Regions from separate parts of the Bacillus sp. FSL K6-3431 genome, predicted to be linked through region 2. Evidence: predicted binding sites of a transcription regulator. Region 2 holds the regulator's gene; each other region holds the start of a gene.

Region 1 (4,300 bases), 2.7 Mb from region 2:
GGTCTATTCTTCAAATGGGCGGTATGCTCTTTCATAAAAAGGTAAAACAATTCATAGAGGACCCATCTGAGCGGAAACTTAAAAACAAGTTTATTTTTCATGTTATAGGTAAGAACATGCCTTTTGTTATATTCGACCCTTTTGATGTCACGCAAACCAACGCTATATTGCTTAGCTCCATCCTGCTTTACAAGCTTTTGACCAATGATCGTGATTTGTGGTCACCCTAACCCAGCTATAAATAAGAAGGACCTAAAAGAACCATGCTCCCATGCTAAGCTTTGGCGAGCTTTCAAGTTCTTGAATGGTGGCCGAATCGAATTTAACAAAATCAGTATACGTGGCATCCTGTAGTTGTGCTGTATCATCATCTTGTTTAAATGCATAGCCGCCTGTCCAGCCAGCATACACACAGTTTTATCGGAAAAAAGTATACAAGTTTAGATTTAGATCTGGAGCCAGCGTCAAGTAAAGACGCTGGTTTTTGATATGGGGAAAATTACTGCTCTATTCCCGCCAGGGGGATTATTCTTCTTCGAGGGGTTTTCCGCGAGCAGTCAATTATGAGATAATGAACGTATTCTAACATAGCAAGGTGGAGTAAAAGATGAACTTTGTTGCAATAGATTTTGAGACAGCGAATAGTGTACGGTCGAGTGTTTGCTCAATCGGCATTGTAAAAGTAAAAAACGGTAAAATTCAAGAAGAATTACATACATTGATCAATCCGTTAAGTGAATTTCATTATTACAATACAAAAATTCATGGCATTACAGAATATATGGTACATGATGCACCTACATTTGAAGAGTTTTGGCCGAAATTTAAAGGCTTTATTGAGAATCAAATGATTATTGCACATAATGCGAGCTTTGATATCGGAGTGCTTCGAGACTCTTTAACTAGGATTCATGAAACGGAGCCGAACTTTCAATATGGATGCTCTTACCGCATTGCAAAAAAAGTGTGGCCGAATTTGTATAATCATAAGTTATCTACTGTCGCAAATTATTTAAGTATTAGCCTAAAACATCATGATGCGCTTGAAGATGCTCGTGCTTCCGCCATTATTACACTCGAGGCGATGGAAAAAACAAAAACTGGCTCCATTCAAGAGCTATCTATTTTGCACAAGCTTAAACTCGGTAGCCCAACGTCTTCTAGTAAACAACCGACTCGTTCAAGGAAAAGTTCGCAAGATGCATCACTAAAAAGGATTGTCCCTGAAAATATAATAACGAATACAAAGCATCCATTTTACGGGACAAACATTGTATTTACGGGTAAGATGATGTCAATGACTAGACCGATGGCTGCTCAATATGCAGTCAATTGTGGTGCTGCTTGTAAAGATCGTGTGGATTTAGCGACGAACTTCTTAGTGGTAGGAGAGCAAGATTTATACAAATATGTGCAAGGAATTAAAAGTATGAAAATGAAAAAAGTAGAAGAAATGATTGAGCAAGGATATCCAATTGAAATTGTAGGAGAACAAGAATTTATAAGATTGGTAAAATGAAAAGGTTGTACTAAGTCGTATTTTTCGATTTGGTTATTTTATCCTTAACGCTCAAAATCGTTCAAAGGTGGAGCATCTACTAAGATTGTCATTAGCGCTTTGAAGTAACCAGGGTACCTATAACTAATCAAGCCATAATAGAATTCAAATTATAATTTACTCTACTATACAACTAAACAGAAACGCATGTGATTTGTAAATCGTTCATTATGCTATACCAAAAACACACGCCATCGTTTACAATGAAGTAAACGAACGTGTGTTTTTATTTGGAGGTTGATTTCAAATGAAATTAATATTGGCTGAGAAGCCTTCCGTTTCGAAAAATATTGCGGATGCGCTGAAAATAAAAAATCGCCAAGATGGATATTTTGAAGGAAATGGCTATATTGTGACATGGGCATTCGGCCATTTGCTTCAATTAAATGATGCGAAAGATTATGATGAAAAAATGTCATCATGGAAAATGGATAATTTTCCGTTCATTCCTAGCAAATTTCAATATAAAGTAAAAAGCGATCCGAGAAATAGGGACAAGCCAGATCGAGGAGCGCAAAAGCAATTAAAGATTATCCATCAACTAATGAAGAGAAAAGATGTACAAGCGATTGTCTCTGCATGTGACTATGACCGAGAAGGGCAACTCATCGGTGATAGTATCATTTACAACTTGAAGACGGATAAACAGGTGTATCGCCTGTTGTTAAATGAGTGGACACCTGCTGAAGTGATAAGAGGGATAGAAAATATAAAGTTGAATGCTGAGATGAGACCATTACAAGATGCTGGAGTAAGTAGGCAATGGGCTGATTGGGTGATCGGTATCAACCTAACATCTGTCGCTACCCTTAAATATCAAAAAGGAAAAGGGAAGGCATTAAATATTGGCCGAGTTCTCTTGCCAACGTTAAAAATAATATATGATCGCGATCAAGAGATTGAAAACTTTGTTCCAGAAAATTACTACAAGCTCCAGGCTACTTTTCAAACGAGTGAGAATGAAACATATGAGGGAACTTATTTTGAAGGCAAGGAAGACAAATTTAAAAGTAAAGAGATATTAGAAGCGATTCAAGGATTATTACAGGGTAAAAACGGTATTATCCACGAAAAAAAGGTACAAAAGAAAAAAGAGTTCCCACCATTTTTATTTAACTTGTCTAATTTACAAGGGTATATGACGAGTAAATATAGTGGCTGGACAGCCGATAAAGTATTAAAAGTGGCTCAGTCCCTTTATGAGAAGAAGTTTATTACGTACCCAAGGACTGCTAGCATCGCATTAGAGGAAAGTTTGGTTGGAAAAACGGCGAAGGTATTGGAGACATTATCACAGGATCTACCATATAAGGATGAAATAAAATTTGTCCGTACGAAAAGAATTTTTGATAATGCCAAAGTGGAAAGCCATAGTGCGATAATTCCTACTTATATGAAGCCAAAGAGACTTACTGCAGATGAAGGGCAAGTATATCAAGCGATCAAAAATAGATTTATTATGCAATTTATGCCTTTAGCAGAACATGAAGAAACAACCATTGAAACGAAGATAAAGGACACTGATTTAAAAGGTTTATTCCTATCAAAAGGCAAGGTTCAACTTGTTGAAGGCTGGAAAAAGGTTGAAAAGATTCAATCGAAAGATACGCTTTTGCCACTCGTGAAAATCAATGATGAGGCAGAGTTAATAGAGCATGAATTAACATCTCATGTGACAAAGCCACCAAAGCAACATACAGAAAAAACCTTGTTGCGCATCATGGAAACATGTGGAAGAAACATTAATAAGGATAAAGGTGAAGAAGATGTTGAGGCAATTTTAAGCGGCTTTAGTATCGGTACTCCGGCGACAAGAGCGGAAACGATAAAAAAGTTAAAAGACATTGGATATATTACTGCTCAAAATAAAAACCTAATTTGTACGGAATTAGGAAAAGATTTAGTTGAAACATTTCCAATCAAAGATTTATTTAATCTTGAATTTACGGGTCGTTTGGAAAAGTCATTGTATGATATCGAGAAAGGAAACTTTAGTAAGAATGAATTTCTACAACTCATTTATTCTTTTACAACGAACTCGGTAGAGAAAATAAAAGAGCACCAAGCGGGAACGATTCATGAAGTGACCACACAGCGTAAAACAAATGAATTCATGGGGAAATGCCCTGTATGCGGAAATGCAGTCATTGAAGGTCAAAAGGGGTTTGGCTGTAGTAATTGGAAAAGTGGCTGCAAATTTGTTATTTGGAAAAACGATAAATTTTTAGCGACAATGAAGAAAAAACCGACGAAAACAATGGTAAAAGCTCTACTGAAAAATGGAGTAGCTACTGTTAAGGGATTAACAAGCAAAAAGGGAAACAAATTCGACGCACAAATGAGATACGAAAAGAATCCTGATAACGAGTACTATAGTTGGAAAATGGAATTTGATAAACCATACAAGTGAAAAGTGCATGGAACAGGTTAACTTTGCCTCGAACTTCGATACCCTTTATACACACGCACTAAAAACCACATTTAGATGAAAATCCTGAATTTTTTGCTGGTTTTAGCACATAATAAACTAGATTTTTTAAAAGGAGGAATTCACTTTGCAAAACCAACAAGGGCAAATGCATCCTAATATGCACACAGGTATGGTAAATCAACAGCTTAATCATGGTGGGCATGAGGTATTTGATGTACATGAAGTGCTATCGGGTGCGATAGGTACTTTAAATCTATTTACTTTATTGCGTCCCCATGTGAAGGATCAGGAATTATTAAGCATTCTGGATC
Region 2 (4,300 bases):
TTAGTGTAATTTCTTTATTCCCTGTAACTTTTTCACTTTATCTGGAGTTACATCTTCGCCATTCGCATCATATACACGTACATTTTCAATTGTTTGTGTCATGGAAGCACGAAAGGTTTTCAAATATTCTGCCCTTAACTTTGATTGTTCTTTCGCCTCAGAGGATGTTAACTTTTGTGTTTTTGCTTTTTTGGCTAGCTCATTAATTCTAGCCAGTTTTTCTTTTGGCAACATCTTTAAAACTCCTTTTACGATTACATTTGGTCAAGAGCCAAACCCAATCGATATGTCATTAATTAAAACAAATATACTAAAAAAGAAGACAGACATCAAATCATCTATCTTCTCATGAACTATTTGTATTTCCAATCTGTTCTGTTTCAAGCGTATACTCTTGAAATCTTCTATGTACGGTAGCTTTAGATACATCATATCCAAAACCTCTCATCGTCGCCGCGATTTCTGCAAACGTAAGACCATTTTTTCGGAAGCGAATTATTTCCTCCAAGGGGACATCCTTTCGATCTCTCCCCTCAACATTTCCTTTGTTTTTTAAATTTTTTTCAGGGCGGTATCCCCGTGCTATCGCACGCTTCATTCCCTTTTTAATTTTAAAATTATGGAGCTTTCGCTGATGCTCTTCAACCATACTTATTATGTCAAGAACCATTGAATCTGTTTCAGAAATCTCAAGTTCACCATGGTGAGAAAAACTATATAATTTCACGCCTGCCTTCATTAAGCAATGTAACAATGCGATTCTTGCATTCCCTCTACCAAGTCTTGTTTCATCTTGGATAAGAATCGCATCGATATTTTCTTTTTGAATTTTTTCCAACATTATCAATACGCCCGGTCGATCTAACTCGTAGCCGCTAAACCGATCGCAAATAACTGAATCGACTTCTAAATTCCATTTATTCGCCGCTTCCAAAAGTTCTTCCTCTTGCCTTATTAGGGATGTTTCCTGTGTTTCTTTCTCTGTACTAACGCGGCAATAAATAATTGCTTTCACTTTTGTTCCACATCCTTATTCTGTTTGAATAACAAATTGTCTTTCATGATTATCTAAGTTATCTAATTTTTCATTTGGTGTTGGCACCTTTAACTGCTCTCCACTTTTTATTAACTTATGTTTTAATTCATTCTTCTCTTCTAACATATTAACAAATTCTGAAGTGGTCACACCTAAATTATGAGCGTATCTCTCAGAAATTGACCATAGTGATTCTCCATCTTGAACAGTAATGATAACATACTCATTTGTATTACTATTTGAACTAAAAATAACATAGATTCCCATCACAAAAGTTAAAATAAATAAGATTATAGCAAAAGAATACTTTTTCCATATATAATTCATCCTATATCCCTCTTTCGAATGTTTGTTCTGTTTGTTAACATTAGTATAAATCGAACACATGTTTGAAGTCAACACTTTTTCGAACTTATGTTTGTATGCGGGCATTTTCCGTGATATAATACAGTTAAAATATATATAAAAAATGGAGCGTGAAAATAATGTTGAAAATATCAAAACGACAACAGGATATTTTAGACTTCATTAAATTAGAGGTTAAATCAAAAGGATATCCACCATCTGTTCGTGAAATCGGTGAGGCAGTCGGACTTGCTTCAAGCTCTACAGTTCATGGACATTTATCCAGGCTTGAAAGCAAAGGCTTCATTAGAAGAGATCCGACTAAGCCCCGTGCAATAGAGATTCTCAAAATAGATGAAGATCATATTCCACGTCAAAATACGGTTAATGTCCCTCTTGTAGGTAAAGTTACTGCAGGTTTACCTATTTCTGCAATCGAAAATATTGAAGAATATTTTCCACTTCCAGAACAATTGGTGCCTACTGATGAACATGTGTTTATGCTAGAAATTGTCGGCGAAAGTATGATCGAAGCTGGGATATTAAATGGCGACTATGTGATTGTTCGACAACAACAAACAGCTAATAATGGAGAAATCGTTGTTGCAATGACAGAAGAAAATGAAGCAACAGTAAAAAGATTTTTTAAAGAAAAAGACTATTTCCGACTGCAACCAGAGAATTCCAATATGGAGCCGATTATTTTACATGAAGTTTCTATTCTTGGAAAAGTAATTGGTTTGTATCGCCAAGTTATTCATTAAAAAGCTAACGGAGCCTTTGCATCAATTAAGATGTCAAGGCTTTATTTTGTTTTACTTGCTTCTACTGAATCCTCCCAGTAATATTCACTTACGATTTCTGCAAGCACATCTACTGTGCGATTTAATTCTTCAAGATTATTATCAATACCACCGATTTCTATCACCAAAGATTTACCAGCTAAATCTTGATTATAGATTCCATTGTTAAAATTATCTCTGGGTTTTTCATACACTCCTCTTGAAAGATTTGGATATTTTGCTTTTATCATGTTGTGAAGCTTACCAGCAAACTTTAGATTTTTTTCATAGTTTGGATGCCCTAACCCTACAACAAAAAAGAGTTTTGCAAACTTCTGACCGTTAATTGTGGCAGTTGTAACATCCTTTCTTTGTGAATCCCGATGAATATCGAAAATAAGTTCAACTTTTTTATTTTGATTCATCGCTTCTGTAACTAGTTCACGTGATACTGAATATGACTGATAGTACTTCATGTTCCTTTGTTTAAGTATTCCTTCTACATCCGTTGTGTCTACTAAAGTCTTTATTCCTTTTTCTTCTAATTTTTGACCTAGTCTTTTTCCTAGTAATGTCACATTTTTTTCTTTATCTGATGCTTGATCCCCTTGTAACATTGGCAAATATGATTCCCGAGTATGTGAATGATAAATATAAGCTGTAAAGTCCTTTGTTTGATTCTTTGCTTCTTCCTTTGGCTCCTCCACTTTTGTTTCACTTTTCTCTTCTTTACCAAAATCTGCTGGAGGGGGCGACTCAATCGGCAAATTAGTAAAATCTGTCCCTTCTCCTGCTATAAGTATTTTAGGACTAGCTGCATATAAACCTGGGATTTCACTAATCAGAAATGTCTTCATATCATTCAAATTAATATTCGTCAGTAATGCCAATGCATCCTTACCAAGAGACCGTTTCTGTGAATACGGCAAAACAGATTGGAGTGAATGATTTTCAAGTGACATAATATATAGAAATGACATCGTTCTTGAATCATCGTTCCCTATGAATGATAAGTAACTTATTTTCAAACTGGAAAAAGCTATGATGGATATTAAACAGAAAATAGCTATGATGGATAGCATAGATCTTGCAGCAATTTTTAGCATCGGCTTCAATCCTTAGTGTGAATGTAGTTATTATTCATTTATATGAAACAAATAATAGACTATGAGTAATTTTCAATAAAATTTTTGCTAGAGTTGATGATCTTTTCTTTCATACAAAAAACCTCTATATAAGTTTATAGAGGGCATTTATCGCTACAAATCTACTAAGATATGGAATAAAGAATAATAGATATTATTATCGAGATTTTTGGAAGGCACTTGATAAGGCACTTCCATTTGTCAAAAACAGTAACCTGAAATTATTACATACCTGCTGCTTTGACGCTCTATTGTTCACTACCTCCGTATTTTTGCTACCACAATAGATAGGTCAACCTTTCAGACATATAGTTTCCATATATATTTGTTAAAACCATAAATTCAATTCAAAAAAGTATTTGATAAAATTCATAATAGACAGTCAGTGCAGTGAAATGGAGAACACAAATAAAGAAATTCTGGAATATTAAAGGAAAAAGAAACTGCGTTTATTACCGGGAGGCTAGACTAGCAACACATAATTTAAGCGAAATGTTGGTCATATTTTGCATCAACACAGATGTAGGAGTCTCAGTTACTAACGAAGGAGAGTTTACTATAATATACATTTGATCGTTATCATAGAAATTACAAAAAAAGATGCCAAAGTAGAATTAATCTTTAACATCTCTAACATTTTCATATTCAAATTCATTCATGTGGTGTTATGAGAACACACTCCCTTCCCTCTTCCTTATGAAAAAAATGTTAAGATTCCGCGACCATTGAAATTGGTTTTTGTTCTAGTGTTAGATTAACCCTTACCTATTTTGTAAAATTTATATGGTACATTTCATTGGACTGTAAACGCATCCTAGTAATGTACAGTCCCTCTTTTTGTTCTTATATTATACTTTTATAACCCATTGGCGGTTTTACTTATTTTTTTATAAAATCATGCATGTATCTATTTACTTCTTCTGGTTGATCAAGATTTGTCGCATGATGTGCTTGTTTAATAATTTTCAGCTCTGAATTTTTTATTTTGTCAT
Region 3 (4,300 bases), 620 kb from region 2:
GCAGCTGGATTTGTGGATATGGATAAATTTTTGCAGATTGCGATTGTGAATTTAGAAACAGAAGTATTTGAGCAAATAACTGTAGGGGAACATCACCACCAACTTGATTCATGGTCGCCTGATGGAAGATATATCGCATATACTGCTGATCTATCACAGGATACAGACTTTTCATTCGTAAGCGACATTTACTTGCATGAAGTGAAAACAAAGCAAACTTGCAAGTTGACAGATAGCACAGGGATGTTCTATCAAACATCTTGGGCGCCAAATAGTCGTTATCTTGCGTTTGTAGGAAGCGAGAAAGAATATGAGAACGCGACACATGCAAAGCTCTTTGTCTATGATTTGGAGAAAGATATTCGTACTTGTATGACAAGTGATTTCGATGCGCCTGTTGGCGACTTTGTTGTTGGTGATTTTTTACAAGGAGTTACAACACCGAAAGTACAATGGTTGGAGGATAGTCGAAGTTTTTACTTCCAGGTAACAGACCAAGGAAATACGTCCATTTACTTCGGTAATTTATCTGGTGAATTGTATCCAGCGATCAATGATAATCAGTACATATATGGCTTCTCGCTTGATCCGAAAAATGATAAGGCGGTTGTTTGCATAAGTAATCCTATTGAGCCAGGTGATCTTTATTTCGTAACTTTATCGACTGGGGAAAAGCAACGCCTAACCAAAGTGAATGAAAAGTTATTGAAAATAAAAGAGCTATCTGTCCCGGAAGCAATTCAATTTGAAGGGGCGGATGGCTGGGGTATTTCGGGCTGGATCATGAAGCCAATTGGATTTGAAGAAGGTAAAAAGTACCCTCTCATATTAGAAATTCACGGTGGACCGCATGCGATGTTTGCTAACACATATTTCAACGAGTTCCAAATTCTTGCAGCGGAAGGGTTCGCAGTTCTTTATGTCAATCCAAGAGGGAGTCACGGCTACAGTCAGACCTTCGTAGATGCGGTACGTGGTGACTATGGCGGCAATGATTATCGCGACTTGATGGCTGCTGTTGATTATGTACTGGAGGAATTCGTATTTATCGACCGAGATCGACTTGGAGTGACTGGCGGAAGTTATGGTGGATTTATGACAAATTGGATAATCGGTCATACGAAACGCTTTAAAGCGGCAGTCACTCAACGCTCGATTTCCAACTGGATAAGTTTCCGTGGAGTTAGTGATATTGGTTACTATTTCACCGACTGGCAAATACATGCCGATTTGAGCGATATCGAGAAGTTATGGAGTCACTCACCACTTAAATATGTGGGCAATATTGAAACACCATTACTAATCTTGCACGGGGAAAAAGACTTTCGTTGTCCCATCGAACAAGCTGAACAGTTATTTATCGCATTAAAACATCATAAAAAAGAAACGAAATTTGTTCGTTTCCCAGAGTCTAATCACGAATTGTCGAGAAGTGGCAAACCAACATTACGAATCAATCGCCTCGATTATATAAGAGATTGGTTTTTGACATATGTATAACAAAAAAATGCAGCTGATATCAGTTGCATTTTTTCTGTACTGCAAAAAAACAGACGGAAAATATACCGTTATCATTGATTGTAGAAGAACTGCAATGTAATACTGTTCTTGACTCATTCGAGCTCTGAATCCGTGAAACATGTCTAGTGTGTTTTCGGTTTGTTTACCAGTAATGGCGCACCTGGTCCAGTAAGGCTAAAGTATTTGGATAGAACCCAACTAGAACCCAACGCTATCATAATGATCAAGGATGGGTGTTTTGCAGAAGTCTGGTCTAAAACTTTCAGGGATTGTATGGAATTACTTAGGCAGAAAAGGAAGACGTCTAGATATTATAATTGAAGGGTTGAGGTTGTTAGGAAAAGGGTATTATTAGGATAAAGCTTATCCATAACTAGATATGATATAATTTAAGAAATTTTGACTTTATCTACGCTGAATTGAGGAATGCGCATGGATTTTTATTCACTTAGAGAATGGTTTACAATTGAAAATGTAATGGAACTGATCGAAAAATACCGTTCATTCGGCCCACTACCGAGCATTTTATTACCGATGTTAGAAGCCTTCCTACCATTTTTACCACTGTTTTTATTTGTCATGGCGAGTGCGAATGCATTCGGTTTGGGCTGGGGGTTCTTATTTTCATGGATTGGCGCTTCAACCGGTGCTTTGTTTGTGTTTATACTTGTCCGAAGATATGGTGATACCCGCTTTTTTCGATTTTTACAAAGGAAGGAAAAGGTACAAAGTTTAATGACATGGGTGGAAAAACACGGATTTGGGCCTTTATTTCTTTTGCTATGTTTTCCATTTACACCTTCAGCAATTGTTAATATTGTGGCCGGAATTTCGCGGATCAGCATCTATCAATATATGCTCGCTGTTTTGGCAGGGAAAGCCGTAATGATTTTCATTATGAGTTTTATAGGATATGATGTGGTTTCATTAATAAAACAACCAATAAGGACAGGAATTGCTCTTGGAATTATTGCGATACTTTGGTATGTTGGAAAACATATTGAAAGCAAATTGAAGGAAAAAGCGCAAAAACAAAAGCAGGGATGATATAAAAAAGTTGCTACTTACTCAATGCAACTTTTTTGTTTTTATAGGAATATGTGTTCGTATCATGTTTATTTTATGTTATAATATTATAAAGCAAATAACTTATTAAATCGTTAAAATAAAGGAGTGAAAAGATGTCATTACGCTTCGTGATCGGTCGATCTGGCTCTGGAAAAACAACAATGTTAATGAATGAAATAAAAGATAGATTACTGGAAAAGCCACAAGGTCCACCAGTTTTATATATTGTACCTGAGCAAATGACGTTTTTATCTGAATATCAGTTGATCAACACACCGGGGATAAACGGGACGATCCGTACACAGGTATATAGCTTTACTCGTCTTGCTTGGCGGATTTTGCAGGAGACAGGCGGAATGAGTCGGACACATGTGTCAAGTACAGGACTTAGTATGCTTATTAGGAAAATTATTGAAGAGAATAAAGAAGATCTCAAGCTCTTTAAAAAGGCTGCGGATAAATCAGGTTTTATCCAGCAAGTAGAGGCGATGCTAACAGAATTTAAGCATTATTGTATTGAACCTGAAGATCTTATTCTTAAACGAAAAGAGCTCACGTTTGCTGTTTCAACTCGGGCGCTTGCTGATAAATTACATGATTTAGGGCTGATTTATCATAAATTTGAAGAGGCACTTTTTGATAAATATATCGATTCAAATGATTATTTAAAACTATTAGCGGAGTCAATTGAGATATCCGACTACTTACAAAACGCTGAAATATATATCGACGGATATCATAGCTTTGCGCCACAGGAGTATATGGTGATTGAACAGTTGATGAAAAAGTGTAGACGAGTTTCGATCGCACTCGTACTTGATCGTCCTTTTAAACATGGTGCGATGCCTGATGATTTACATTTATTTCGCCTGACAGGAGAAACGTATTCCACTCTATATGAAATAGCTCGGCAAAGCGGTATAACGATTGAGGATGATCGGTTCTTAGCAACCGCATCACGGTTTAAAAATAAAAGCTTACGGCATCTTGAGGGATACTTTGATAGGCGCCCGCTTAAAGTATTTGATGATCAACCGGTGATTGCAATTCAAAAGGCAGCAAACCGACGTGCTGAAATGGAAGGTACCGCGCGAGAAATTCGCCGGCTCGTTAAGGAATATGGGTACAGATATCAAGATATAGCAGTATTAATGAGAAATGGAGAGGACTATCAGGAAACACTTGAAACGGTTTTTCTTGATTATGATATTCCGTATTTTATCGATCAAAAACAATCGATGCTTAATCACCCACTAATTGAACTCGTTCGCTCTTCTCTCGAAACGATCAGCAGTAATTGGAGGTATGAACCAGTTTTTCGCGCGGTGAAAACAGATCTTCTCTTCCCTACAGAAACGAATCCAGAACATTTGCGGGAACAAATGGACAGGCTCGAAAACTATGTTTTGGCACATGGTGTAAAAGGAAAAAAATGGACAGACACACAAACATGGACCTATCGTCGATATCAAGGGCTAGAACTAACTAGTACTGTGCAAACCAATGTTGAAAGAGAGATAGAGGGAGATATTAATAAAGCGAGAAATATCATTGCAACGCCATTGTTAAAGTTGTCTAAACGCTTGAAAAAAGCACAAACAGGTCGGGAGTTTTGCGAGGCCATCTATCTTTTGCTCGAGGAGCTTGATATTCCACGGAAATTAGAAGAACGGAGCAATGTCGCTGAAGAGAAAGGGCAGCTAGTTATTTC

The links. The regulator LexA, encoded in region 2, represses DNA repair genes until DNA is damaged. The targets are predictions, from matches to a motif close to CGAACATATGTTCG.
Region 1: MHB53_RS17885 (type IA DNA topoisomerase) is a predicted target of LexA. The motif match lies at 1,772-1,785, and genes of this name have one in related genera.
Region 3: addB (helicase-exonuclease AddAB subunit AddB) is a predicted target of LexA. The motif match lies at 2,615-2,628, and genes of this name have one in related genera.

Annotation. Positions count from the first base shown of each region.
Region 1 covers NZ_JBBOCT010000001.1:3,671,903-3,676,202, forward strand. Annotated here, with positions in the region: gene MHB53_RS17880 (exonuclease domain-containing protein) at 608-1,519, shown strand; gene MHB53_RS17885 (type IA DNA topoisomerase) at 1,806-3,968, shown strand; gene MHB53_RS17890 (spore coat protein) at 4,114-4,300, shown strand, end outside.
Region 2 covers NZ_JBBOCT010000001.1:1,000,542-1,004,841, forward strand. Annotated here, with positions in the region: gene MHB53_RS05075 (DUF896 domain-containing protein) at 1-234, opposite strand; gene MHB53_RS05080 (YneB family resolvase-like protein) at 347-1,015, opposite strand; gene yneA (cell division suppressor protein YneA) at 1,031-1,363, opposite strand; gene lexA (transcriptional repressor LexA) at 1,522-2,145, shown strand; gene spoIIP (stage II sporulation protein P) at 2,187-3,269, opposite strand; gene MHB53_RS05100 (alpha/beta fold hydrolase) at 4,188-4,300, opposite strand, start outside.
Region 3 covers NZ_JBBOCT010000001.1:1,616,728-1,621,027, reverse strand. Annotated here, with positions in the region: gene MHB53_RS08165 (S9 family peptidase) at 1-1,500, shown strand, start outside; gene MHB53_RS08160 (TVP38/TMEM64 family protein) at 1,954-2,568, shown strand; gene addB (helicase-exonuclease AddAB subunit AddB) at 2,703-4,300, shown strand, end outside.